4 regions of the Leuconostoc falkenbergense genome follow, and region 1 is predicted to be linked to each of the others. Evidence: predicted binding sites of a transcription regulator. Region 1 holds the regulator's gene; each other region holds the start of a gene.
What was found. Region 1 encodes Rex, which represses fermentation and respiration genes when NADH is low (regulators of the CRP and FNR family bind a similar motif). Its sites were predicted from a motif close to TTGTGAANTANTTCACAA; they were not measured.
Positions count from the first base shown of each region.

Region 1 (7,413 bases):
CAAAATCGCAGGAATTGTGGATGATGGTCCAACAACTGTGGGTGTTGAATCGACAGTTATTGATATGTCAGCAACGACACCCACAATTCTTCGTCCTGGTGCGGTGACACAACAACAATTAGAAGCAGTTTTAGGTGTGAGAGTTGTTGACGCAACCAGCACAAAATCAGTTGCTAGCGATGTCACACCAAAAGCACCAGGTATGAAATATCGTCACTATGCCCCAGATAAAAATGTAGTGATGTTTGACCGATTAGATGCACTGACCTTAAAAGAAGTGTTGCAAAAAAATGATGTTGTGATGGCACAAGATGCAACGATTGCAGCAATGGCAATTTCCCAAGAAAAAACGTGGTCACTTGGCGAGTCATTAGAAACAGCCACAGAACAACTATTTGCTGGTTTACGTTATTATGACGATGAAGCCACAGTTGCCACTATCTATGTTGAAAAAATGTCACCAATTGGCATTGGTAAGGCATTTAACAATCGGCTGGGTAAAGCGGCAGGAAATCAAGAGTTTAATGTGTAAAAGAAAAACGTCGTAAAGACGTTTTTCTTTTTTATAATTGATAGTATTGTTGTCAAGTTCAGTGTCAAGATGACACCAATATTTTTAATTTACAGAAAATAAATTGTGAACAAAATGTAAACGTTTACATTTAAAACGTTGTTAGATAGGCGTTTTCAGCGTCATGGCTTGATACAACGGCGATTTGTGCTTTTTTTTACTTGATATTTTGTAAGCGCTTTGATAAACTATATTCAGAAGCTGATTAACAGCTAAAAAGGAGAAATTAATCATGGCACAATCAAAAGATTTTCATATCGTAGCAGAAACTGGTATTCACGCACGTCCAGCAACTTTGTTGGTACAAGCAGCTTCAAAGTTTGCTTCTGATGTTACTTTGTCATATCAAGGTAAGGATGTTAACTTGAAGTCAATCATGGGTGTAATGTCATTGGGTGTTGGCCAAGGTGCTGATGTTACAATCAAAACTGAAGGTGATGATGAAGAAGCTGCTATGGCAGCTATCGTAGAAGCAATGGGCACAGAAGGACTCGCAGAATAACAATGACTAAGAACTTCAAAGGAATCGCGGCAAGTAATGGTGTGGCAATTGCCAAAGCCTACTTGTTAGTTGATCCTGATTTGTCTTTTGACAAAAAAACAATTAATGATGTGACGGCTGAACAAGCACGTGTCGACGATGCTTTGAAGGCTTCTAGTGAAGATGTAACTTTAATTAAATCAAAAGCTGAAAAAAACCTTGGTGCTTCTGAAGCGCAAGTTTTTGAAGCGCATTTGATGGTGTTGGCTGATCCTGAAATGTCTGGCGCAATCAAGCAAAAGATTGCTGATGATAAGGTGAACGCTGAAGCTGCTGTTAAAGAAGTGACGGATATGTATATTGGCATGTTCGAAGCAATGACAGACAATGAGTACATGCAAGAACGTGCAGCAGATATTCGTGATGTGACAAAGCGAATTATGTCGCATTTATTGCATGTTTCACTACCTAATCCTGCGCTGATTGATGAAGAAGTGGTGCTAGTCTCAAAGGATTTGACACCATCTGACACAGCACAGTTAGATCGCCAATTTGTTAAGGGTATTTTAACTGATTTAGGTGGTCGTACAGCGCATGCTTCAATCATGGCGCGTACATTAGAGATTCCTGCTGTTGTTGGTTCTGATGTTGCAACAAAGGAAATTTCTGCTGGCGACTTAGTCATTGTTGATGGTTTGACTGGGGATGTGATTGCCAATCCAGACGACGACACATTAGCAACGTATCAAAAAAAGGCTGATGACTATCTCGCACAACGCGCTGAGTGGGCAAAGCTTAAAGATGAACAATCTGTTTCCGCGGATGGTAAAGAGTTTGTCGTCGGTGCTAATATTGGTTCACCAAAGGATATGGCTGCGGTCTTAGATAATGGTTCTGAGGGTATTGGGCTTTATCGTACTGAATTCCTTTATATGGAATCAGACCATTTGCCAACTGAAGATGAACAGTTTGAAGCCTATAAAGCTGTTGTTGAAAAAATGGGTGACAAGCCGGTTACTGTTAGAACAATGGATATTGGCGGTGACAAGCATTTGAGCTATTGGCAATTGCCAGAAGAAGAAAATCCTTTCTTAGGCTATCGTGCCATCCGCATTTCATTGGATCAAACTGAAATATTTAGAACACAATTACGTGCGTTACTAAGAGCGTCAGCCTTTGGTAACTTGTGGATTATGTTTCCAATGATTGCGACACTTGGTGAATTCCGTGCCGCCAAGAAAATCTATATTGAAGAACGAACTAAGCTTGAAGAATCCGGTGTTAAAGTTGGTGACATTAAGCTTGGTATCATGATTGAAATCCCGGCAGCCGCCATGTTAGCGGATAAGTTTGCTAAAGAAGTTGACTTTTTCTCCATTGGTACCAATGATTTGATTGGCTATACAATGGCTGCTGATCGTGGTAATGATCGGGTTGCCTACCTTTACCAACCTTATAATCCATCAATTTTGCGTTTGATTAATAACGTTATTGCTGCTGCTCACAACGAAGGTAAGTTTGTTGCGATGTGTGGTGAGATGGCTGGCGATCCAATCGCTGTTCCTATTTTGATGGGTATGGGCTTGGATGAATTCTCTATGAGCGCACCGTCAGTTTTGCAGACGCGTTCGTTGATGAAAAAATTAGATACAACAAAGATGGCTGAATTGGCTAAGCAAGCGTTAGATGCTGAAACCAATGACGAAGTGATTGCACTCGTTAAAGAAGTCACACAATAATGTTTTGAACGGCTGCCTTATGGCAGCTTTTTTGTGATAAAATTAAACTTATGAAGATTTTAGCATTTGATACAAGTAACCAACCACTGACAGTGAGTTTGGCAGAAGATGAACAAATTAAACAGGTCTTTACGACCAATATAGCGCGAAATCATTCGATTCAGTTATTGCCAGCTATTAAGTCTGCTTTGGCAAGTCAAAAATGGCAGTTGCAAAATATTGATCGCATTGTTGTGGCACAAGGACCAGGTTCATTTACAGGATTACGAATTGGTGTGACTGTGGCGAAAGTTTTGGCAGACACCTTAAATACCGAATTAGTTGGTGTTTCTAGTCTAGCTATTTTAGCATCACAAATTTCGTTTGATGGTCTCGTTGTGCCTCTTTTTAACGCACGTAATCAAAATGTTTTTGCTGGTGTCTATCAAGAAGAAAAGTCAATTTTTCCAGAGTCTCATCAGCCAATCAGCAACCTATTTGCTTTCTTGAAGACGCAGTCAGATAATATTTTATTCATGGGTGATACGACGCCATTTCTTGACCAAATCCACGAACAATTTGGTGATCGTGCGTCAGTATTGACGCCAGAAGATAGTTTACCTGAGGGTAAAAGCATTATCAAATTAGGTATCGCCGCAACACCAACGTCTCATATTGCTGATTTCAATCCCAATTATTTACGGAAAACGCAAGCCGAATTGAATTGGCTCGCAGCCCATCCCGGTGAGGATAAACCAGAAAATTATGTTTTTGAAGTTTAAACGACAACAGCATTTACCGTTTAATTTACCAAAATTTGAGGCAAGACAGGTCGAAATTAATGGTATATCTTTTGCTTTGCGCCGAGCGACACTAAAAGACATTGACATCTTAATCAAAATAGAAGAAGCGGTTTATGAGGGCGTTGCACCGTGGCTATTGCGTGATTTTATGAGTGAATTATCTCGGCCACATGTTCGTTTATATTTAGTCGTAGAGCGTCGTGGGCAAATTATTGCTTTTGCGGGCGCAGCGTATCGTTCAGACATTGGCGATATGCACATTACTAATATCGCTGTTGTACCAGTCTGGCAGAAACACGGTATTGGTACGATGCTGCTCGAGTCAATTCATGAATTTGCACACAACATGCATATGTCAACGATGACATTAGAAGCACGTCGCTCTAACACCAATGCGCAGACATTATATCGTAAATTGGGTTATGAGCAAACGGAAATTAAGAAAGGTTATTATCTTGGTGACCACGAAGATGCGGTCTCAATGACACTAAATTTTGATAATCAGACGGGCAACAATTGAAGATCTTGATGACATTTGGCAATTAGCAAATGAGTCTTTTGCACCGTCACCTTGGCCAAAAGAAGTATTTGAGCATGAACTTCGTAGTCCACGTTCTATTTATTTTGTGACGACAGGTGGTTTTCTTGGTGCAACACAAATTTTAGATGAGGTTGAAGTGGGTAGTTTAGGTGTTTCGCCGAAATTTCAGCATCAAGGTATTGGACAAGCATTACTGATGGCGGTTTTTGCGTTGCCTAACACGAAGCGTGTACTATTAGAAGTAGCTAATACCAATACGGCAGCACAGACACTGTACCGCAAAGTTGGTTTTCAACCTTATTATCGTCGAGAAAAATATTACAAAAATGGTGATGATGCCATTATGATGGAGCGAAAAATTGACTAAAATAATTGCATTTGAATCGAGTGCTGATGAAACCAGTGTAGCAGTAGTGGAAGATGGACATATTGTTTTAAGCAATAGTGTTGCAACGCAAATCAATTCCCATCAACGGTTTGGTGGTATTGTACCTGAAGTAGCAAGTCGACATCACATTGAGTGGATTACTAGAGTACTTGATGATGCCTTGAAACAAGCTCAGGTCACCCCATCTGAATTAGATGCGGTTGCGGTGACCTATGGGCCCGGATTAGTTGGTTCACTACTGGTCGGATTGATGGGTGCTAAGACATTTGCCTTGGCGCATGACCTGCCAATCATACCTGTTAATCATCTAGCGGGACACATTTCTGCTGCCAATTTTAATCAACCAATCATATATCCAGCTATGGCTCTGATGGTATCTGGTGGTCATACTGAATTAGTCCTAATGAAAACTGAAAATAAATTTGAAGTATTAGGTGAAACGAGAGATGACGCCGCTGGTGAAAGCTTTGACAAAGTCGGACGGTTATTAAAACTCCCTTATCCAGCTGGTAAAACCATTGATGAAATGGCACATCGTGGTAAAGCAACTATTAAATTTCCAACGGCTATGGCCCATGAAGACAACTATGATTTTAGTTTTTCAGGATTAAAGAGTGCGGTCATTAATTATGTTCACCATGCCGAACAAAAGCAAGAAACGATTAACCAAGATGATTTGGCAACGAGTTTTCAAAATGCTGTTGTGGATGCGTTAATCGGTCGTACGGAGCGTGCATTGCGTCATTATCCAGTTAAGAGCTTTGTTTTAGCTGGTGGTGTTGCTGCTAATTCACAGCTGCGTGAAGCATTAACAACACTTTTAAATGATTTCAATGATACAGTATTTATTCCAGTTCCAGTGGCGTATACTGGCGATAATGCTGCGATGATTGGTGCTGCTGGTTACTGGAATTATAAACAAAATATCTATGCGGATTTGGACCTTAATACGGATCCGGGATTGGATTTTGAACTATTACAATCGTAACATCATTGTGAATGTTTCACTATCTTTTCGCAAAACCCTTAAATATATGGTACAATTACTATGCAAAAGTTCACAAGTGAAATTACTGGAGATATATTATGACGCAACAACCAAAAATACCACGCGCAACCGCTAAGCGGTTACCAATTTATTTTCGTTATCTAACTTTCTTACATGATGCTGGTACAGATCGTATTTCATCATCAGAATTAAGTGATGCTATTAAGTTCGATGCGGCGACAATTCGTCGTGATTTTTCTTATTTTGGCGCTCTAGGTAAAAGAGGTTATGGCTACGAAGTTAAAGCGCTATTGGATTTCTTTGCCAATGTTTTGGACCAAGATAGTTTGATTAACGTCGCACTAATCGGTGCTGGAAATTTGGGACAAGCCTTGCTTAACTTTAACTTCCATCAATCGTCAAATATGCGTATTTCAGCTGCTTTTGATGCCGATGAAAAGCGAACAGGCACTATTTTAGCTGGTGTACCAATTTATAAAATGAGTGAATTGAAGGAACAGATTAGTGCGCAACGTATTAACATTGCGATCTTGACTGTGCCACAAGGTGTTGCTCAAGATATTACAGATCAATTAGTGAGTGCCGGTGTTAAGGGAATTTTGAATTTTACGCCTTTGCGTGTCACGGTACCTGCCAACGTACGTGTTCAAAACGTTGACTTAACCAATGAATTGCAAACGTTGGTGTATTTCATTGAAAATTACGGTTCAATTACGACAGGATTATAAGTTAAATGACAATTTTAAATTTAGATGATCAAGAAAAAGTCTCAGCATATCAAAAGTTTGTGCGTGAAAATCCAAGAGGACAAGTCACACAGGATCCACTATGGGGTGAATTGAAAGCAAACTGGAACCACGTTTATGTTTATCATGAAACAGATGGTCAAATTGATGCGGTTATGTCAGTATTAACAGTTGAGGCTGTTCCCGGAAAAATTTTAGCTTATGCTGGCCGTGGACCTGTCGCCGATATTGAAGATGTTGATTTAATTAAGGATTTGATTAAGGAAGCTTTAGCAGCATTACCAGATAATGTCTTCTTGTTGAGAATGGATCCTGAAGTACAGTATTCGGATGAGTTGAATCAAAAATATCTTGATGCAGGCTTCCAGACACGTAATACTCAAGTTACACACATGCATGGTAATATTCAGCCACGTAAGAATGTCGTCTTATACTATGATGGTCGCGGTGAAGGTGCTACGCCTATTACCAATGAAGATGAATTGATGTTGCACTTCAAGCCTAAACTTCGTAATGATATTCGACGTGCATTTCGTGATGGTGTGACAATTACATTTGGTGATAGTGAAGAGGATATTCGAGCACTATTTGATACCTACGTGGCAATGGCAAAAAATCATGGCATCACACACAGACCATTAGATTATTTCCTTCGTATGCAAAAATTATGGGCAGGGACAGGCTTGTTCCGAGTCTACTTGGCTCATTTTGAAGGGCAAGTGATTGCTGGTGGCTTAGGATTTGCTTATGGTGATGAGATTTGGTATATGTATGCTGGCTCTTATCGCGAATTTGGTAAACATAACGCACCGGCTGCCATTCAATATGAGATGCTGAAATGGGGACTGTCACTTGGCAAAATCGAATATGATTTTGGTGGCATTGGTGAATTTGATGTTTCTGATGGTCTCTATAAGTTCAAACATGAATTTGCTTACCACGATCCCAACGCTGAATATATCGGTGAACTCGACTGGGTCGTTGACGAAGAAGGTTATAAGGATTACCTCAAACAATTTGATTAATTATAAAAATTAGCGCCGGTGGGCGCTTTTTTGGTATAATAATAAAGTTTTAAGCAAACAGCATATATACTGCATAATACTGCGACTTTATCACGTTTTTAATTTAATATACTGTCTAAATTGCATATATA
Region 1 is NZ_CP174386.1:270,581-277,993, forward strand. It holds gene ACI3ES_RS01330 (L-threonylcarbamoyladenylate synthase) at 1-532, shown strand, start outside; gene ACI3ES_RS01335 (phosphocarrier protein HPr) at 804-1,073, shown strand; gene ptsP (phosphoenolpyruvate--protein phosphotransferase) at 1,076-2,791, shown strand; gene tsaB (tRNA (adenosine(37)-N6)-threonylcarbamoyltransferase complex dimerization subunit type 1 TsaB) at 2,842-3,552, shown strand; gene rimI (ribosomal protein S18-alanine N-acetyltransferase) at 3,536-4,093, shown strand; gene rimI (ribosomal protein S18-alanine N-acetyltransferase) at 4,068-4,481, shown strand; gene tsaD (tRNA (adenosine(37)-N6)-threonylcarbamoyltransferase complex transferase subunit TsaD) at 4,474-5,490, shown strand; gene ACI3ES_RS01365 (redox-sensing transcriptional repressor Rex) at 5,589-6,239, shown strand; gene ACI3ES_RS01370 (peptidoglycan bridge formation glycyltransferase FemA/FemB family protein) at 6,245-7,282, shown strand.

Region 2 (7,413 bases), 370 kb from region 1:
TGACGCCTACACAACTAAAAGTGATTTGCATAATTTGCTTTTAGATAGCTACTTTAAAGACATTGCTGAAAAGTATCAAGGTGCAGCCCGCCGTGTTGTTGCACTGGCTGTGTCAGCCGGTGTGCCAACACCATCATTATCTGCTGCGGTCGCCTATTATGATTCTTACCGCTCCGCTGTTTTGCCCGCTAACTTAATCCAAGCACAACGTGATTACTTTGGCGCTCATACTTATGAACGCGTGGATAAGCCAGCCGGTGAAATGTTCCACTATGCTTGGTATGATGAAGCCTAATTTTAACCTGTGGTAATATGTGATTTCATGTTCACTATTTCTCATAATAACTATCTATTTGTTAGTGTAAGAGCTCTGAGACTTAAATCAGAAAACAATAATACTCATTTTAAAGCCATCAAATTTTACTAATTAATTTGGTGGCTTTTGTTTGTATCAAAATGGTGTCGCGGTTTTTTGTCCTATTTTTTTGATGATAATATCTACTGCAACTTCTTGTCTTGACAACTAATTGATAAACGTTTAAAATTAGTATTTGTTTGTTATTTTATTCACATTTTAAGGAGAGTGTTGATGTTTGTTTTAAATAAGCCAAAGGCTAGTCTCAAAGAAATTATTATCAAAAGTGTCTGGTACGGTTTCATCGCCGGTATGATTTCCGGCATGGTCAAAATTGGTTGGGAAAATATTTTTCCACCTCGTACAATTGCCCGTAACCTGATTAATCCGCCACAGCACATGGCCATGCAATTAGGTATCCCCAAAAAATTAGTTGAATCTTACTTCTACTATTCACAAGATCAAAAAGTTTTCTGGTTCACCTTAATTTTGCATTTTTCATTTGCTATTGCCTTTTCAGTCTTGTACGTTTTTGTATCACAATACTGGTCAAAAATTGCCTTGTGGCAAGGTGCCGCTTATGGTATCGTTCTTTGGATTGTGTGGCACGTCATCTTGATGCCCGCCTTTGGAACGGTCCCTGCACCATGGCATCAACCATTCGATGAACATTTCTCAGAATTCTGGGGACATATCGTTTGGGCATGGTCAATTGCCGCAACCGTTTACTACTTAATCGCTAAAGATAAAAAAGGTCATCTTGAAAATATTTAATGCTAAGTTTGACACACAAAGGATAAAATTATCCTTTGTGTTTTTTAATTACAGCTGGTATTCCTCATCAATTTGCATTACAATATCTAGCAATGAAAGAAACATCTTCCGTCAACTTACCCTTTGGAGAACGACATGAAAAAAGACAATTTTGGTCGCAGTGATTTAGATGATACTTTAAACGATGTCACCAACCACCCAGAGCGTGGGTTGGGCTTACTATCAATTAAGGGCACTATAATTTTGGTTATCATCGTGATAATTGCATTATTGATTTATGTGATGACACAATAAAACACACACAACTCATGTTGTGTGTGTTTTTCATGAACATTAATTAAAATTGATCTTTCAACAATTGCTTAATTTCTGCCAAACTAGGTTGGCGTGGGTTACCTGGTGTTGTTTGGTCATTGTAAACCAAATCAATCAAGCTATCCAAAGAATCGTCAAAGTGCTTCTTGTCAACGCCGTTGCCTGACAATGTTTGGTTAACTTCAACTGACGCAGCCAAATCCTTAACAGCTGCAATCAATGAATCAACCAATTCAACATCTGTGTTACCCTTCAAACCAAGGAAACGCGCGATGTCAGCATAGTCCTTTTGTGCTGTATAAGTTTCGTAGCGTGGATAAGGTGTACGCTTTACGTTACCAGTTACGGCATTAAACTTAATCACATGTGGCATTGCAATCGCAATGGCCAAACCGTGTGGCAATTCGAATTCACCACCAGTCTTGTGGGCCAAGGCGTGGTTGATACCCAAGAAGGCGTTAGCAAATGACATACCTGCCAAAGTTGAGGCATAGTGCATCTTTGTACGTGCGTTTTGACCTTCTTTAGTTGGGTTCTTTGGATCATAGTGATAAGAATCAGCCAAGTTATCAAAAATCAACTTAATAGCTTGCAAAGCCCAAGGACGTGTAAATTCTGAAGCCATTACTGAAACGTATGATTCCAAGGCGTGTGACAAAGCATCCAAACCAGAGAATGCAACTGTGCGCTTTGGTACAGTCATCACGAATTCTGGATCAACAATGGCAACTTCAGGTGTTAATTCATAGTCGGCCAATGGGTACTTAACGTGTGTTTCATCATCAGTGATAACCGCGAATGGTGTCACTTCTGAACCAGTACCTGATGTGGTTGGAATTGCAACCATTTGCGTCAAACGTGCATGGTAGAACTTAACAATACGCTTACGGATATCCATGAACTTTTGTTGTAGTTCTGTAAACAAGTCTTTGATAGCATCATTATCTTCCAAGATACCTTCATGACGTGTTGAATATTCGTACAAGAAACGACCAATCTTACCAGCATCCAATGCTGAACCACCACCAAGCAAAATCACTGTGTCAGGCTTAAAGTCAGCCATTTGACGTGCAATTTCAACTGCTTGTGACAAAGTTGGATCAGGCTTAACTGAACCGTAGATGTTTGTTTCGACTTGTTCTTGACGCAATTCAAGTTGGCTCAAAACCTTACCAACGAAGCCGAATTGCACCATACCAGGGTCAGCCACGACGAAGGCGCGCTTAACTGATGGTAATTCTTGCAAGTAAGTAATCGCGTTTGCTTCATAATAAACTTCCTTAGGCAAACGGATCCACTGTGGACGGTTACGACGACGTGCAACAGTTTTGATGTTAAGCAAGTCGTATGTTGACAAGTTGTGAGACAATGAATTCTTCCCCCATGATCCGGTACCAAGCGTCAATGATGGACGCATAGCATCTGTATAGATATCACCAACACCACCAATTGAATCTGGTTGGTTAACTAAGATACGTGATGCACCGATTGCATCAGCATATTCTTTGATGAATGGGTCATCTTGTGAACCAATTTGGATAGCAGCGTTGTGACCAGCACCTTGATAGTTCAACAATGATTGAACTGTTTCAATGGCTTCTTCACGCTTTTCAACTTTATAAATTGACAATAATGGTGACAACTTTTCTGATGACAAAGCTTCACCAATGTTCTTTTGATCCAACTCGAACAGCAAGACATCTTTGCCTTCAGGAATCTTAACACCAGCTTGTTCAGCAATCCAACGACCTGACATACCAGCAACTGGTCCGGCTACACCGAAACCTTCGGCGTTTGGCTTGAAGACGTAATCAGCAATCTTCTTGTAGTCTTTCTTAGGCACAAGGTAAGCACCTTGTTCTTGTAACTTAGCCAAAACTTCGTCGTAAATTGGCGCTTGGATAACCGCTGAGTTTTCAGTGGCACAGATCATACCATTATCAAAACGCTTTGACAAAAGTAAGTCTGACACCGCACGGTCAGTATCTACGGTTGCATCCAAGTAGATAGCACCATTACCAGCACCAACACCCATTGATGGGTTTCCTGACTTCAAAGCGGCGTTAACCATCGATGGACCACCAGTAGCCAAAATTGAAGCGATGCCATGATTTTGAATTAAAGCAGTTGTAGCGTAGATTGAAGGCTTTTCAATCCATTGGATAAAGTTCTTGGGTGCACCAGCTTTCACAGCTGCTTCATAAACGATTTGTGCAGCGTGAACTGATGACTTTTGTGCTTGTGGGTGGAATGCGAAGATAATCGTATTACGCGTCTTAGCTGTCAACATTGACTTGAAAATCGTTGTTGACGTTGGATTAGTTGTTGGTACGATACCAGCTAATACACCAAGTGGTGCTGCTAATTCAACCTTTCCTTGGATTTTATCTTCATTGATAACGCCAACTGTCTTGTCAAACTTAATCGCGTTATAAACGGATTCAGAGGCAAAACGGTTTTTGGTATCTTTATCTTCAACAACACCTCGACCAGTTTCATCGTGGGCTTCATGGGCCAACAATAGTGAATTTTCAGAACCAGCTAATGCCATTGCGGCAACAATTTTGTCAACCTGTTCCTGTGAAAATGTTGAAAATTCTGCCAAAGCTTTTTGTGACTTTTCGACCAATTCGGCCGTCATTTTTTCAGCTTGAGCTGTCAATTCAGCTTTTTCTTCAGGTGTCAAAACCTTTTTAGCGGGCTTCTTTGCAGTTGCTTCTGCCATAATTTGTGCTCCTTTTTGTTTGCTCATTTCTTAACAATCTAAGTATATAATAAGTGTCAAGAAAAAGCAACACTTTTAATTTTTATTTGTTAAACGCCTGATAAATGTACGTTTGAAAGCGCTTACAAACACAGAAATAGTATTGTGTACTTAATCACAGTATCGGCATATTTTTTAATATTACGCCTACGGCTTATTATATAACTATTCTATGAAGAAAGTGTAAACATTGCGCCCTAAATGTTATGAAATCGTGAACTCTCAATCTAAATGTACCAAGCACTTTGCGACGACAATGCTATAATAAGATAATATATTAGCTTGAGGATGAGACAACATGTATTATATTGACGGACAATTTTACCAGTTAGGGTACAAACAAAAAATTAGTTTTTTCGTTGTATCTTTAATTATCAATTCTTTTGGAAATGGTTTGAGTGTGGCAACTGCAATGGGATCAGCTCCTTGGACGGCTGGTGCTGCCAATTTATCCAATCTAACTGGTGCGCCGATCAGTTTATTCCTTGCTTTTTTTGCTACGAGTGTCGCTTTCTTGAACATGTGGCTCGCCATGCACTTTAATTGGCCCCGTTTAATTGGCAATATTGTGTTTGGCATGTCGTTTAGTTTGTTGGTTGGCGTCTTTGCTAATCTCTTTGTCTCCTTAGGCATTCGACATCTTGCTTGGTGGTGGTTACTTCCAATCGATATTTTTGCGGTGTGGACGATTGGTGTTGCTATCTCAATTTATCAGCGTGTCAATTGGATTCTACATCCCCTTGATGACTTGACCAACATTTTACGGTTTGATTATTTTCACGGCAACGCTAGTAAAGCGCAAATGAGTAACTTTGCTGTTGCCATTGGTATTTCAGCAGTTTGCTTCCCTTTCAGTCATCAGCTTGTGGCTTTAGGACTAGGCACAATTGTATCTTTTCTTTTCCAAGGCCGTAACATCGCTTGGGCCGACCGACATATTTTTAAACGGCTTGTCCATGGTGATATCACAGGTCAAGCCTAAAAAAGTGTGAGTTGAAATTTATCAACTCACACTTTTTTTAATCAATATTTTGAGCTGCCCAATGATTAATTGGACCAAATTGGTGGCCAACCGCTATTTCGCTAGCAATAGCTGCCGTTGTCACATCATGCGCGATACGAATGGCATTAGCGACTGACTGTCCTTTTGCAATTTCAGCTGCAATGGTGGCACTTAACGTATCGCCCGTACCGTTGATATGTGTCGTATCAAAATAAGGATGGCGCAGCCAAAAATCTGATCCATCAGCTAGTAACACGTAGTCTGCAACTTCTTGTTGGTCATCTTGATGATGCCAACCTTTCACAATGACATTCTGAACACCTAGTGCCTGAATGTCCCGTGCTGCCGCTGCTTGGTCTGTTTCGCTTTGAATTGTTCGTCCTGTTAACAATTGTGCCTCAAAAAAATTAGGCGTGGCAACAGTTGCCAATGGTAGCAGCTGTTGTTTCAAAGCTTTGAACGCTTCATTTTCTAATAATTGTGCCCCATGTTTCGTAGTAATAACGGGATCAACGACCAATGGCCCAAAATCGTAAGTCTGATATGCCTTAACTACCGTGCCAATTAAAGCTGCATCAGACAGCATTCCCGTCTTACTAGCTTTGATTTTAAAATCATCAGCCAAAGCTTCAAACTGTTGGGCAATAAACGCCAACGGTAATGTTTCCGCTGCGTGGATACCGTAAGAATTACCCGCAACAGCTGCCACTAGAACACTCATACCATACGTCTTACGAATAAAAAAGGTGTGTAAATCAGCTTGCATACCAGCTGATCCATCAGAATCAGAACCGGCAATTGTTAATACTTGAGGAAATTCGTTTGTCATCATAACCTGCTTTCAAAAAAACAGCCGAAGCTGTTTAACTAAAAATTATTTTTGTTGTGCGGCGTACCACCGGATTATTTAGAAAGAAATAGGTGATAGCAACTTGGATTGGGTACATAATTAAGTTTTTGATAATTCTTGGTATTGCGAACGCCACCAATGATGGCCAATCATGCGCTGTGTGATACATGATTACCAGCCAAGCTGTGTTCATCACAATGTTAGTGATGAGCAACACCAAGCCAACGGCAACAATAATTCGCCATAGACTTGTGTGATCTTGACGATAATAAGCTAGCGCATAAATTAATGTTGAAACAACCGCAGTTAAAGTAAAACCAATGAAGAAGACACCGGGATTAACAATCGTGATATTAACCACGTCTAATACGGCAGCAATCAACATCGACCACAGCGGACCATACCACTTGGCAATCAAAGACATTGCCACGAACGAAAAGCTGACTTGTATCACGTTCGTCCCAACAGTGAATTTGTTTAATGCCATGTCAATGGCCATTAAAAATGCCAAAACAACAAACTGGCGCGTGTCTAATTTTGACAGCGCCCATGTACGCGATGTACTTTCCATAATAAAGAACCTCCGAGTGGAGTGTTCACCTATATGATTATATTGGTGAATGTGATTGATGCACCGCACACAAGCGTGTTTCGTCAGCGACCCACATTCCGTTTCCGCTGCACTTAACGCGCATCAATCTACCCCGATTTTATTTTGTCTTATCGACAACGAACATTGTAACACCAAATGAACCGAACGTTGGTATTAAAGTTAGCTAATTGTTCGTAAAAAAACGCCACCTCTAGGCAGCGTCTTATTCTGGTAAAATGATTTGCGTTGAAGGGCCTTGTGGTTCAGCCTGTTCAGGTTGCTCTTGGATTAAGAAGCTGGGATAAAGTGTCAATGACTTTTCTTCAAAGCCCACAACAGATGAGCCCAACACACGTGTGATTAACTCCATCAAACGTTCTTCAAAAGTATCTTTATCAATATCTTCAATTTCTGCCTTGAGTGATTGTTGGTACATATTGATGTGCAAGTTAGGAATTAAGGCGTACTCTCGTCCAACTAGACCAGCCCATTCTTCAAACACTTCTGCAGGTATCTCTTCATCCTCATTTTGAGCAATAGGCATAAAATTGGCACTGAATGTATTGCCAGCACCACCCTGCTCATCAAATTCCTCTTGTGTCATTTCGCCATTACTTAATTCCGTTGCGTATTCAAAATCAAACGGGCGACGTTCGTCAAAAATATGGATAAAGCCTGCTGTTGCTTGCGTTTCATCCGCAGCGTCAACGACACGCAAAATGCGATCTCTTTGGCCATTAAAAAGTTGTTGTGTGTAATA
Region 2 is NZ_CP174386.1:2,047,453-2,054,865, forward strand. It holds gene gndA (NADP-dependent phosphogluconate dehydrogenase) at 1-295, shown strand, start outside; gene ACI3ES_RS10560 (DUF1440 domain-containing protein) at 590-1,129, shown strand; gene ACI3ES_RS10565 (hypothetical protein) at 1,265-1,423, shown strand; gene adhE (bifunctional acetaldehyde-CoA/alcohol dehydrogenase) at 1,467-4,169, opposite strand; gene ACI3ES_RS10575 (hypothetical protein) at 4,507-5,190, shown strand; gene thiD (bifunctional hydroxymethylpyrimidine kinase/phosphomethylpyrimidine kinase) at 5,228-6,040, opposite strand; gene ACI3ES_RS10585 (folate family ECF transporter S component) at 6,075-6,632, opposite strand; THF riboswitch at 6,674-6,770, opposite strand; gene ACI3ES_RS10590 (hypothetical protein) at 6,877-7,413, opposite strand, start outside.
Region 2: a site for Rex is predicted at 4,312-4,329, ahead of adhE (bifunctional acetaldehyde-CoA/alcohol dehydrogenase). Genes of this name have one in related genera too.

Region 3 (7,413 bases), 140 kb from region 1:
ATAATAATATAAAAATGAGAAAATGATGTTGACAGTAAAATAGATAAGTGATATATTGCTTAACATGATGAGTGTTTTGAAAAAGAACATTCCAATGAAGAAACACAAAAAGGGAGAATATATATGGTAAGCACAGGTGCAAAAATTGGCTTTGGCGTTGTTGGCCTAGCTGTTGTTGTAGGAGGTGGTTGGGCAGCATTGTCAGCAACGTCCAATAATGACGCGACACCTAAGGCAGTCAATGTTGGTTCATTTAAGGGTGACTATACTAACTCAAAGGCAGCGATTAAGGGCGGTAATTTAACAGTTACTTATCCTGGACAAGCTGCTTCGCCAATCACATTTGCTGGGTATACGGAATTCGCACAGTGGGCGGCTGCTCAACAGCAACTACAACCAGCTGGTAATAACAGTTTGTTCTACACCGACAAGAACGGGAAGATTATCAGTAGTGGTCCAGCTAAATTAAAAGTTGACAAAGATGCCAAAACTGTCACGATTACATTGAGAGATAACTTGAAGTGGTCGGATGGTAAAGCTGTCACTGCCAAAGATGTTGAATTTTCACTTGAAACCTTGTCCACTAACACAGTGGCTTCAGGTAACTTTACTGAAGCCTATACCAAGATTAAGGGTTTGACAGATTTCCAAAATGGTAAGTCAAAGTCAATTTCAGGTATCAAGTTTGATGATGGTGAAGATGGCAAGAAGTTGACAGTATCTTATACAAGTCTACCAGCTGCTGTTAACTGGGGTGACGGTGTGCCAGCCTATGCTTTGCCATATCATGATCTGAAAGATGTGAGTGCCAAGACCATTGACACGTCTAAAAAGGTTACAAAGACGCCTTTGTCGTTTGGACCATTTAAAGTATCATCTGTTTCTTCAGACTCAACAGTTAAGTATGTGCGTAACAGTGATTACTGGGGCAAACAAGCTAAGTTGAAGACAATCACTTACTATGTTAACCAAGATCAGTCAAAGCTTGAAAATGACTTATCAAAGCAAAAGTTTGATATTGTGACAACAGCGCCAGCTACATTGTGGAAGAATGGTAACACACCAGTGTTGTCAAAGTATAACAATGCCAAGGGATATGCTGCTACTGGTCAAGCTGATGCAGGATATTGGGAACTTTACTTTAACTTAGGACACGCAGATTCTAAGGGAACAAGTATTCAAGATCGTTCAACGCCATTGCAAGATGCTAACGTTCGTAAGGCAGTTGGGTATGCACAAAACGTCGGTGCGGTTGTTGCTAAGTATGGTAACGGCCTACGTGTGACAACCAACACATTAGTTTCAAAGTCAGAAACTAAGAAGTTGTTCTATGATAAGAATGTCAAGGGCTATCAAGCAAAAGCTAACGGTGACATCAAGAAAGCTGGTAGCTTGTTGGAAAAGGCAGGTTATAAGAAAGATTCTGATGGCTACTACGCTAAAGATGGCAAGCGCCTAACGTTGACTTACTTAGCTCGTTCAGGTCGTTCAACAGCTGAGTCTGAAGCAAAAGCTTACATCGCTGCATGGAAAGCAGCCGGTATTGAAGTTAAGCTTTATCAAGACAAGTTAGTTGATGCAGCTACTTGGCAGTCAATTGTTTTGTCAGCAAAGAACAATGATTGGGATATCACTGATGGTGGTTGGGGTGAAGGTACAGTACCAACATTTGACCAACTTTGGAGCAAGAACGCTGCTTATAACTTTGGACATGTCACATCAGCTGCTTTGACTAAGAATTTGACTGACACACAGAATTCAACTTCTGATGCAAGCTTGATTAAGAATATCAAGGCCTTCCAAAAGTTAGTTGTTGATAAAGAAGCTTACACAATTCCTACTTACACTAACATTGATGTACAATTGGTCAATGGTCGTGTTAAGGGATGGACAAATGCGCCTGTCAACGATTTGTACGCTAAATTGAGTGTTACTTCAAACAAATTGACTACTTCTGGTAATCCACGTAAGTAATCACAAATTAAATACGGGTTGGTATCCTCCCATGGCTCACGTTACTTTTCCAGCCCGTAAGCAGTAGTTGAGCCAACCAGTAAAAAACATCACAACATGGATTTTTGACTTCCTAATGTTGTGATGTTTTTTTATGTGACTTTCTAATTGTTTTATAAAAATTTGAATCAAAATTAACATTTTAGCGGTTAATTAGCTTACAATGTATGTGAAAGCGACTCAGACATTTCGAAGAAAAGAAAGTGTGAAAAAATGTACGCAATAGAGATGAAAGATTATGGCGACGTCGACGTTTTTGCAGAGGTAACGGATGCCAAAACACCAGACATTAAGCCCAGTCAAGTACTGGTTAAGCAACATGCAACAGCTATTGATCCCTATGATGTTAAGTTCCGTGCAGGTGTCATGGGAACTAGTGCACCAACACCACTGATAAATGGCTCGTCTGTGGCAGGTGACATTATTGCAGTAGGTAGTGAAGTAAGTGATTTTCATGTTGGTGATCGTGTTGCGGCGTCACCACATCTCAAAAGTTACGCTGAATTTGTGGCTGTCAGTAGCAAGCAGTTGGCTAAAATTCCAGATGGTGTGAGTTATGAAACAGCCGCAGCAGTTGCTTTAGGCGGTCAAACTGGGTATCAAATGATGACGACTGATCTTGATGTACGACCTGGTGAGAGCGTATTGATTCACGGTGGTGCTGGTTCAGTTGGTTTTACCGCGATCCAAGTTGCTCAGACAATCGGCGCGGGGAAAATATATACAACGGCCAGCGGCGAATCAGCTGTATTTTTGAAGTCCTTCAATCCGCATTTACATGTTATTGACTATAAGAAAGAAAGTTTGGCAACTGTTATTAAAGATAAAGTAGATGTCGTTCTTGATACCATCGGTGGTAAAACCTTAACTGATTCTTTGAACGTGTTGCAACTCGAAGGTCGACTGGTGTCTATTGTTGATAACAATGATGATCCAAGAGTAACAAACAGTTTCATGAAGTCAAACGGGCAACAATTAGCAGCGTTGCTGCAGATGGTTGCCAGTGGTGATGTGAAAGTCAATATTGCCGAGGTGGCGCCTTTTAATGTGATTAATCTGAAAGAATTCCATAGTCGTCAGCACGTTTTAGGCAAGTTAGTTTTAAAATTCTCGTAATCCAACTTTTATTTTTAGAAACCGTAGAGGCTCTCTATACATTTGTTAGTGAAACACGTCACTTTATAAAAGAATTTTATGTAAATTTTACATAAAAACTATTTACAAATATGAATTTTATGGTTACAATTTACTTGTAAATAAATTCACATATATGAAAGAGGTTAAATATGAAAGCAGCAGTTGTCCGTGAAGTGAATGATGGGTATGTTGATTTAATTGATGATTGGCAACCACGTGCGTTAGGCTTTGGTGATGCTTTGGTTGACGTTGAATATGTCGGTCTTTGTCACACAGATTTGCACTGTGCTAATGGTGATTTTGGTAATCCAAATGAAATTGGTGAACGCAATGGTCAATTCCGTCGTGTTATTGGTCATGAAGGCGTTGGTCGTGTTTCAAAGTTAGGCGAAGGTGCCGGTGATTATCTTAAAATTGGTGATCGCGTATCAATTGCTTGGTTCTATGATGCTTGTGGTGTTTGTGACTACTGTGTTTCAGGTAATGAAACATTTTGCCGTAAGGTTCGTAACTCAGGTTACACGATTGACGGTGCAATGTCACAACAAGTTGTTGTCAACTCAAAATATGCAGTGAAAGTACCAGAAGGTTTGGATCCAGTTGGAGCAACATCAATCACTTGTGCCGGTGTGACAATGTATAAGTCACTTAAAGTTGGTGAAACAAAGCCAGGTGAATGGGTGTCAGTTCATGGTGCCGGTGGTTTAGGTAACTTGGCTGTGCAATATGCTCATAATGTATTTGGTGCACACGTAGCCGTTATTGATGGTAACGATGACAAGTTGGCTGCTGCTAAGGCTAACGGTGCTGAAGTGTTGGTCAACCGTAAGACCGAAGATGTGGTTGCTAAGGTTAATGAATTAACTGGTGGTGTGCATAACGCACAAGTAACTGCTGTTAATGATGCAGCTTTCTCACAAGCTGTTAATGTTTTGCGCCCAATGGGTAAGTTAGTGGCTGTTGCTTTGCCACAAGGTGACATGGCACTCAATATTGCTAAAACAGTATTAGACGGCATTGAAGTTCGAGGATCACTTGTTGGTACTCGTGCCGATTTGAAAGAAGCCTTCCAATTTGGGGCTGAAGGTAAAGTTAAGCCAATCGTTGAGACAGTTGATTTCAAGGATATGAATGACGTGATTGATGAGATGAAGGCTGGTAACATTACTGGTCGTAAAGTATTTGACTTCACAGCACTATAATCAAATAAAAACGAGATACAGAACTTGTATCTCGTTTTTTTTTTAACTATTGATTTGCCTCAAGTGTGATTAAATTACCTTCGGAGTCATGGATTTTAAAGGCGATTTTATTGCCAAAACGGGGTTCGGGCTTGCCTACAATTGGAATAAAATTATTGCGAAGATGTTGCTTTAATTCATCTTGATGGTCTCTAATCAACATTTCTAATTGATCAGTTGGTTCACCGGCTACAAAAATAATATCATCACCATCAATCATTAAGTGGCGACCACTAGCGTGACCGGATTGTGGTAGGTCGAATACATCACGCCAAAAACGGTAGGCACGGTTAACATCTTGAGCAGGAATTGTTTTAATGTTGAGTTTTCTTGGTTTCATAATACTTATAGTATAGCTGTTTCAGTGGTTTTTTCAACCTTCTCAATGTCATGTTGACGGGTTAAAATGATGTATACAACAGTCATCAATGTCACAATCGCCATGATTACCCACGAGATATTTGGTGAAATTAAATTTGCAATACCGAGGAACAAAAACTGACCGATTGGTGCGCTTGACAAAGCGAATGTATTGAGCAAACCACTGACACTTGCTAGCTGGTTTTGATCAATGCGTTTCATTAAAATGGCACCAAATTTGGGATTGACTTGCGCATTAAAATAAGCAACGACAAAGGAAATAATCATCCATACACTGCCGTTTGGATAAATGATTGGTACGAGCTCTAAGCCTAGTACGCCAGTCATCGCTACGGCTAGTAATTGCTTAGTTGTTAGATGACTCAGAAAAGGCATGGGCAGAAGAGAGCCTAACAACATTCCGGTTGAAAAGATAGCACCAAACATCGCGACGGTAGTGCCAAAACTACCAATGAGCAGGCTTTTTTCGTGTAAAAGCGTGACATTAAATACGCCATTTAGCGAGGTGCCAATAAAATTAACTGCAGTGGCTAACAGCATTAACTGGAAGAATAGCTTGTCTTGATAAACATACGAGAAAGTCGTCTTTAAGTCGTGCCACATGGGTTGCGTTGATTTTGGACGTTGTGTTGTTTCAATATGTGCTTCGGCTTGTTTGAAGTGGTGACGATTGACAGTCATGATCAACCAAGCGACGATGAACATGAACGTATTGATCAAGCTAAAAGCGGCATAATCTTGATGTAGTAATCCCAATAATCCCACACCAGCAAAACCGCCAATTAAACTCACCGTGATGCTGACTGCCTGTTCCAATCCCATGGCGTTTTGCAATTGATTATCGCTTAAAATGTATCGTGATACGGGGGTCATTAAAAGATTGCTGTATGAACCAATGGTATCAGCGAAAAAAATAAGTATTAGTAGCACGATAAAGCTGTCAAACCGACCATGCCATAATGTTAAAATAACAGTTACAATTAAGAATATACCGGCTTGCGATAGTCGGGCAAATGACCAAGCGCGCAGATGATTTTTAGTTTTATCTGCCAAATTTCCCATCACAACCGATAATAGTGACGGGAAAAACTCAGCGAATGCCACTAATGTTACTGCGAGCGTTTTATTGGGTAGGGTAGCGGCATAAATTAAAAAAACAATGTTGAAAAAACTGCTCCCAATATTATTAAAGAACTGCGCTATAATCATCACGCGAAATGCTTTGTTTACTTTGAAAACCTGCATTAGCAATACTCCTTTTGACTTGAATAAATTAAGTGTACACGGTAAGATAAATTAAAGAACAATAAGAGAATATATTCTACTTTAAATTATCTGTACATAACAGTTAGTAAAATAAGCATAATTGATTTTGTTGTTAATACGGTAAAAGTGACATATATGACAACTTTTAAAAATAAGCAGGCATATGAGGTAAACTATGATTGATTATGGCGCGACATTTAAACGCTTGCGAGAAGATAAGGGCTTGAAAATTGTTGACCTCGAGCAACCCAACATTTCACGATCATTGATTGGTAAGTTTGAAAGAGGGCAAACACGTATATCGGCTGATCGTCTAGACAAATTATTATCCGACATGGGCGTCAGCCATGATGAATTCTTATTTCTTGGTGGTGATCGTAGTGATAATTATATCTATATGAAGCTACATGAAATGGGTGTGCAAACTGGTGAGCCAAAAGAAATGCAACAACTTGAGGCGATGATTACACGATCAACTAATGATTTAAAACATGGTCGTGGCGGCATTGGGGCTCGTTTTATGCGTGAATTTGGTATCATGCTGAAGTATGGCATAGACAAAGAAACGGATAAGCAGTTTTATGATCGTGTTGAAGTAAAAAAGCATGTCCAACCAGCTGTTGATTTTCTCAAGCAAGCTGAAACTTGGGGGCGAATTGAACTAGACATTTTTACTTTATTTTATCCGGGGATGTCACCAACAGACTTGTTGGCACTGGGGCGTTTAGCCATTAAACGGGCACATTTTTATTCACAATTGCGAACAGAACAGATGCGGCTAGTCGATATTATTTATACTGCTTTTAATGGTTTGATTTATGCAGATATTGCGGGTGCAGCTGAAATGTTAGCCTTAGAAGAGTCAGTATTGAATGGCATGGACGAGTTCATGACTGATTTAACGACACAACGGTTAAGATTGATTTCTAGTAAAGGGTTGTTGAAAATGCTTCAGGGGGATATTGAAGGTGGCTACACACAAGCAATGTCTGTTGTCCCAGCATACGAAATTGCTGGCATGAATAAGATGTCGGAGTTTACTAAAAAGCAAGCTGAATTAACGCGCAAGGAAATATTGGCCGGTAATCCGGGCAATATACCACACACATACTCAATGTTGATTTAAAATGTGATAAACTTATAGTTATGGCATTATTAGAAGTAAACGGCCTAACCATGGCCTACGCAGAAAAAACTTTATATGAAGACGCAGAGTTTGAGCTTCAAAGTGGCGAACACATGGGAATTGTTGGACAAAATGGTGCCGGCAAATCAACACTCATTAAAATTGTCACTGGGCAAGAACTCCCATTATCAGGCAAAATTGATTGGCAAAAAGGCTTGAAAATCGGTTATTTGGACCAGTATGCAGAAA
Region 3 is NZ_CP174386.1:126,423-133,835, forward strand. It holds gene ACI3ES_RS00650 (ABC transporter substrate-binding protein) at 124-1,974, shown strand; gene ACI3ES_RS00655 (NADP-dependent oxidoreductase) at 2,227-3,129, shown strand; gene adhP (alcohol dehydrogenase AdhP) at 3,300-4,352, shown strand; gene ACI3ES_RS00665 (VOC family protein) at 4,399-4,731, opposite strand; gene ACI3ES_RS00670 (MFS transporter) at 4,737-6,017, opposite strand; gene ACI3ES_RS00675 (helix-turn-helix transcriptional regulator) at 6,214-7,164, shown strand; gene ACI3ES_RS00680 (ABC-F family ATP-binding cassette domain-containing protein) at 7,185-7,413, shown strand, end outside.
Region 3: a site for Rex is predicted at 3,264-3,281, ahead of adhP (alcohol dehydrogenase AdhP). Genes of this name have one in related genera too.

Region 4 (7,413 bases), 970 kb from region 1:
GCATGATCAATTGATGATCATGTTTTTTTGTGAATAATATTACATATTATTTGCATATAAAATCACAAGTTAAATACTTTTGTAATAATTTGAACGGTGTTATAGTAATGATGTTGTTAGTTATACTCACTCTGTATCAAACGAAAGGTCGAATAAAATGAGCTATCAAACAATTAATCCATTTACAGATGAAGTGATTAAAACATATGACAATCATGATGATGCCTATGTCGAAAAAGCAATTGCAAAGGGTCATGCACTGTATAAAAAATGGCGTAATGATCCTGTTGAAAGTCGTGCCGCAGCGTTGAATAAAGTGGCTGACGTGATGGCAGCACAAACAGATGAGTTAGCCAAAGTCTTGACCCTTGAAATGGGAAAACGTTTCGTAGAAGCGCAAGGCGAGGTTGCTATTTGTGTATCAATTGCACGTTATTATGCCAAAAATGCAGCGGAATTTTTGAAACCAGAGCCAATTGAATCATCAATCGGACCAGCCCAAACAATCTCAAGACCAACAGGTGTCTTGATGACAGTTGAGCCTTGGAACTTCCCATACTATCAAATTATGCGTGTCTTTGCCCCTAACTTCATGGCAGGCAATCCAATGTTATTGAAGCATGCTAGTAACACGCCAATGGCAGCTGGTGCTTTTGAAAAAGTTGTTAGCGAAGCAGGTGTACCAGACGGTGCCTTCACTAATCTTTACGTTGACTATGATCAAGTTAATAATATTATTGCAGACGATCGTGTTCAAGGTGTGGCGTTGACAGGATCAGAGCGCGCTGGACAACTTATTGCCGCAGAAGCTGGTAAGAACATGAAGCAGAGTTCTCTTGAACTCGGCGGCAGTGATCCATTTATTGTTTTGGAAGACGCTGACCTTTCAGAAATTAAGAAAATTATTGGTGGCGCACGTTTGTATAATGCTGGTCAAGTCTGCACGTCATCAAAGCGCTTTATCGTGACAGAAAAGAACTATGATGCGCTGTTAGATATGCTCAAAGAAGCCTTTTCTGAAGCAAAAATTGGTGACCCAATGGATTCAGATACCACTTTGGCACCACTAAGTACTTCAAAAGCTAAGCAGAATCTGACAAAACAAGTTAAAGCGGCAGTCGATGCTGGCGCAACACTTGCGTTTGGTAGTGTTGAACAGAACTTGCCAGCTGCACAATTCGAGCCAGTTATTTTGACCAACATCACTAAGGAAAACCCAGCATTTTATCAAGAATTCTTTGGTCCAGTTGGACAAGTTTACAAAGTCAAGGATGAAGAAGAAGCAATTGCTTTAGCCAACGATTCCCACTATGGCTTGAGTGGCGTTGTGTTTGGTGGTTCGGCTGAACATGCAACTGAAGTGGCATCACGCCTAGAAACTGGTGCAGTCTTTGTCAACAGCTTTGGTGGTACATTACCTGAATTGCCATTCGGCGGTGTTAAAAATTCCGGCTACGGTCGTGAATTGGGTCGCTTTGGTATTGAAACATTCGTCAACAAAGAAACAATTGTTACGAAGCATGAACCAATTGATTTGGATGATGTATTTGGTGGATTCGTTTAAAATCTGATCAAAAGAAAAGCTTTTAATCTCTTATTATTGAAGAGATTAAAAGCTTTTTTTAGAATTCTTGATAAACGGCAGGGTCTTGGTTATTGGTTCGACCATCAGGTTTTGACAGTGCGTTAATACGTGCCATGTCGTCCTCTGTGATGTCAAAATCAAAAATATCCAAGTTGCTAACTTGACGGGCAAAGTGAGTGGCTTTTGGAATAGGGAGAACACCTAGTGATACTTCCCATTTCAAAATCAATTGACCAACATTTTTGTGATATTTTTTAGCGATATCAACTAGGGTTGGGTTAGTCAATAAATCGCTTGCTCGGCCTAGGGGACTCCAAGCCTCAGTTAAGATATTGTTTTCAGAATTATACGCACGCATTTCTGCTTGATTAAAGAAAGGATGTAATTCGATTTGATTGACTACCGGTAAATGACCCGTTTCTGTTTGTAGTCGTTCTAGGTGTTCAGGTAAGAAATTGCAGACACCGATTGATTTTACTAATCCAAACTTCTGTGCTTGAATTAGCGTATCCCATGCTTCAACATAATGATCATCAATCGGATTTGGCCAATGAAGCAAGTACAAATCAAAGTAATCTAATTTGGAACGAAATAAGGATTCTTGAATCAAATCAATTGATGCCTGTTGATCACTATAATATTTACCCGGCAATTTCGAAGTGACAATCAGTTCATCACGTGAGACATGGGAAGCCTTGATTGCTTGTCCCACAGTGCCCTCGTTTTGATAGTTGAAAGCAGTGTCTAATAAACGATAACCAGCTTTAATTGCTGAAGTGATAGCATGAGCACCTGTGATACCGTTGAGTTTATAGGTACCAAAACCAACTGCTGGCAATTGCTGTCCGTCACTTAATTCATAAAATGACATTTGCATTTTACTTCTTTCTTAATTGATAACACTTACATTAAACGATAAATACGGCCGATGCAAAAATATTGCTTGTAAAATATCCTACAAGCATGGTTGATAAAATCAAATGATGGTTGAATTTAATCATTATTTTCAGGTGATTTTTTACACAAAGAAATAAAATAAGCGTTATAATATTACTAAAGACATATAGTCTTTAAAAACTTACTGTCATCAAAGGAGACATAATAATGAAAGCAGCTGTATGGCATGGTGTGAAAGATGTTAGAGTCGAGGATGTTGCGTTAAAGCCAGCAAAGTCCGACGAAGTTGTTGTACGTGTAGCGTATGCCGGAATTTGCGGCAGTGACTTACATGAATATTTGGAAGGACCCGTCTTTATTCCAGTTGATGCACCAGACACTTTAACTGGTGGACAAGCACCATTAACAATGGGACATGAATTTTCTGGTGTGATTGAAAAAGTTGGTGCTGATGTTACCAAGTTTAAAGTTGGTGATCATGTTTCGATTAATCCAACAGTGACTAAGGGAATTTCACCTGATAATCTTGATGTTTATGATGGCTATAGCTTCATTGGTTTGAGCACAGATGGTGGCTTCACTTCGTTTGTCAATGTCCCAGAAGAGAATCTTTATCATCTTCCAGAAGACTTTTCATTGAAATTAGCTGCAACAATTGAACCAACTGCTGTTGCGGTTCAAGCCGTTAAAGAAGGTGATTTGCGATTTGGCGAAAAGGTTGTTATTTTCGGTGCTGGACCAATTGGTGTTTTGGTTGCTGCGGCTGCAAAAGCTGCTGGCGCAACTAAAATTGTTGCGGTGGACTTGTCAGAAGTTCGTTTGAAGAAAGCATTGGAAATGGGCGCAACAGACGTCATTAATCCTAGCCAAGTGCCAGACGCAATTGCTGCGATTAAAGACATTATTCCAGGTGGTGCCGATGTATCATTTGAAGTTGCTGGTGTACAACCAACGTTTGAACAAGCAATTGACGCGACACGTCCACGTGGTAGTGTTGTTATTGTTTCAATTTTTGCTAAGCCAATTAGCTTTGATCCAATGCAATTGATGAACGCTGGTGTCAAGTTGACCACAACGATTGCTTATTCTAAGGAAACATTCCAACAAACGGTTGATTTGGTAAGTAGCGGTCAAATTGATGTTCAACCAGTTATCACTGATACCATTGAATTGGATAACATTGTTAATGATGGTTTTGAAGCGTTGACACGTGATAAGTCACAAGCTAAAATTTTAATTGATTTGAATCAAGCATAATTTAGTATATTTTGGAGCACACAGTAGCGTGTGCTTTTTTTGTGGTTAAAAATAGCAGTGTCATTTGCAAACAAATCATTTGGTTGCTATCTGCTTAGGGTTTATAATTATAGTTATAAATAGTAAGTAGGAGGAGACGCAAATGATAGATAAAGACGTTGTAAATCAACTAAATCATAAGGCTGCAAAGTTAGGTATTGGCACAAATAAAGTCGGTGGACACAATTTGTTTGACGGCCTTCGTGATCAAGATGGTTATGACCTTGTAAAAGAAGCATTAGATTCAAATATTCAAGTGATTGATACGGCATTTATGTACGGATTGGGTCGATCCGAAGAAATCATTGGGGATGTTTTACAAAATTATCCGCGTGAAAACTTTAAAATTGCGACTAAAGCAGCGCAAGATCCTAATCACGATTTAAAAATTAATAACACGCCAGCTTTTTTAACACAAGCTGTTGATGATGCTTTGACACGTCTCAAAACAGATTATATTGATTTGTTTTATATCCATTTTCCGGATGACGATACGCCTAAAGATGAAGCAGTAGACGCTTTAACTAAGCTAAAACAAGCTGGCAAAATCAAGGCTGTCGGTGTTTCTAATTTTAGTTTAGAACAAATTAAAGAAGCCAATAAAGATGGTGGCGTTGATTTTGTAGAAGATCATTACAACTTAGTTGATCGTGAAGCTGAAACCAGGTTGTGGCCATACCTAAAGGAAAATAACATTCAATTTGTGCCATACTTTCCATTAGCCTCAGGATTACTTACGGGTAAGTATCAGCCAGAAGATAGTAGCAAGTTTAAGCAATTTTCAGCAGATCAATTTCATAAGATAATGACTGGAATAGATGTGGTCAAACAGATTGCTAGTAGTCATCAAGCTACTGTTGCCCAGACTGTTTTGGCGTGGTATATCAAAAATCCTGATATTGCTGTTGTGATTCCTGGTGCCAGACAACCGCAACAAGTGGCCGACAATGCTGCTACGTTAAAAGTTGACTTGTCAGATGATGACTATCAGACGATTGATCGTGTATTTAGTGGTATTTAATAGTCAAAACGAAAACGCTAGCCGAATAGGTTAGCGTTTTTTGTCTACATAATAGGACTTATTAAAGTATAAAAGGTGTGATAAAATTAAGATATTATTACATAAATTTAAATATAATGTTCTTCGTTAAAATAGTAAAGATTTTTAATTGACATAAATATTTGAAATTAAAGGAGCGATAGTGTTTTGAATACTATTATAACTGATGCAATTAAAAATTTTTACTTCGTAGGACAACCAATTCGACATTTAAAAAATGAACAGATAATAGAATTTGAATTACTTTTACGTAATAATATTGTCTCAGGTTTTCCCAAAGATGAGTATGCGTGGATGACAAAATCGGAAACAATCCATGCCAAATTTTTGAAGCATATTGTGCAGGAAGTGAACCGTATTTTAGTTGATAATCCAGAAATACATTTTTCGTTGAACCTTGATCAACAAGAAATTGAATACGAAACGACTTTCGAAATTATGAAGAATATTTCACAAGAAAATCGGTCTCGCTTAATTTTAGAAATCACTGAAATTCCAACGTTAAGACGTTATGGTCAGTATGGTGAAACGATTAATGTTTTGGCGTTTAAACGCTTAAAAAAATTGGGTTATCGACTAGCGTTGGATGACTTAACAACAGGTAATAATTCATTAGGCAATCTTGAAATTACGATTCAATATCTTGATCGTCTCAAGATTTCTTATCGTCATCTTGAGAAAATGATGACACCAGACGAGATTGTGCTGCAAATTCATTTGTTACAGTCGATTGTTGGTAGGCATGACATGGATTTAGTTGTTGAAGGGGTTGAGACGGAGAGTGTTTCTGACAACTTACAAACATTGGGCGTAAGCTTGCAACAGGGATTTTTGTTTAAAACCAATGCTTGTCCGACTGATTGTAAAAAACATGTTGAGAGGAATAAGCGTGATCAAAATGACGATCATTTCAGAATTTTTTAGCATATTCTTTGGCCTTTTTAACTTAACTAGTGTTTTTTCTTTTTTTATTGTCGTCGGCATTATTTCATTGTGCTGCATGATTTTAAATGCTATGGCATCAGCATTTCAGACAAAAAAATACGAAAATTTTCTACACTTCATTCGCTCCTTTGTACCGCTGTTTAGCATATTTATGTTGCAAAGTTATTTGCTTTCGATTGATAGTTATACACAATGGTTGACCGAATGTAATTTACAAGTTTTGTTGTGGTTTTATTTTCTATTAATGCTAAATGAACGGGGTCAAGTTTACATTTTAACCTTGGTTGCAACCATATTTTTTATTAACTTCAATTTTAATAGAGGTATTCATGATATCACGCCACTTAGCCTTGCAATAGCTGTAATAGGTTTGCTAGTCATCGCTGTTTCTGCCTTTGTTATTCAAAAATATTCAGTGGCAATTATTGAAAACAAATTATTATTTGTAATTGCAATGATTGTATTTGCTACGTCGTGGGGGTTATTGATTTTACCTAGTCAAGAACTTGATGTGCTCCTGTTTATTGCTCTGATTTGTAAGTTGATTGTTTATATGACCTGCATTCATTTGGTTAATAGCGTCGGTCGTATACAATATGAAGCTTTGATTGAACGTATTAATACTGATTTTTTGACGCAATTGAGTAGCCGTACCGCCTTTGAAAAAAGTTTTGACCAATCGTTTAAAGCGGCAAAAAATAAAACAATTCAACTAGCGTTTATCATATTGGATATAGATAATTTTAAGCTGGTTAATGATACTTATGGGCATTTAATAGGTGATGCTGTTTTAAAAGAGGTATCACACGCTATCAGGGAAAATATTGTTAACTACAAAGGTGCGGAGCTATTTCGAATTGGCGGCGAAGAGTTTGGCACTATTCTAGAAAATACAGATTATGCTGAGGCACAGAAAATGTCTTTAAATATTTTAAAGGCCGTCAATGAGCTCTCTGTGAATACTGATAAAGGCACTTTTGGCGTCACAATCTCAATTGGCGTTGCCGAGTGGCATGAAAAAGATAAAACCAAGGAAATGTTTTACAATCGCGCCGAGTCTTATCTATATTTTGCCAAAAACAATGGCAAAAATGCAGTTACTGTGGACGGCGTCATCGTGAACCGTTAAATAAATATTAGTGCAACGACAGCTTAGAAAGCCATCAATCATGACGATGGGGATTATACAATAGCGAGGATTATAGCAAACATGAAGAAAACAATGTTTACCATATTAGTATTAGTGATATCTCTACTCTTTGTCTCAACTCATTTAGTCGAAAGGGTATCGGCTGATTCCAGCAGTATTCAGATTGATGGCAATTTTAATGACTGGGATAACGTACCAGGGACTAAGTTGAATTCCAGCCAACCAGCTGATATTAACGGCACCCAAACTGATTTTCAACGTGATATCAAACTTTCATACGATGAGCACTATATTTACGTTTATATTGACAGCTGGTATGACTTAAATGCTGACATGTCAAATCATTTCAGTACATTAGACAAGTATGCGAATTTTCATCAACAGTATTATATATTTATTGATGGCAAACCCTATCAAATTCAACTCGGCAATGGCTCAGTAACTAATGGTGAGGGACACGCTTTTTCTGTTGATGTTTCA
Region 4 is NZ_CP174386.1:1,244,859-1,252,271, reverse strand. It holds gene ACI3ES_RS06225 (NAD-dependent succinate-semialdehyde dehydrogenase) at 158-1,564, shown strand; gene ACI3ES_RS06220 (aldo/keto reductase) at 1,623-2,456, opposite strand; gene ACI3ES_RS06215 (2,3-butanediol dehydrogenase) at 2,690-3,739, shown strand; gene ACI3ES_RS06210 (aldo/keto reductase) at 3,882-4,799, shown strand; gene ACI3ES_RS06205 (EAL domain-containing protein) at 4,986-5,762, shown strand; gene ACI3ES_RS06200 (GGDEF domain-containing protein) at 5,854-6,912, shown strand; gene ACI3ES_RS06195 (Firmicu-CTERM sorting domain-containing protein) at 6,994-7,413, shown strand, end outside.
Region 4: a site for Rex is predicted at 2,529-2,546, ahead of ACI3ES_RS06215 (2,3-butanediol dehydrogenase). Genes of this name have one in related genera too.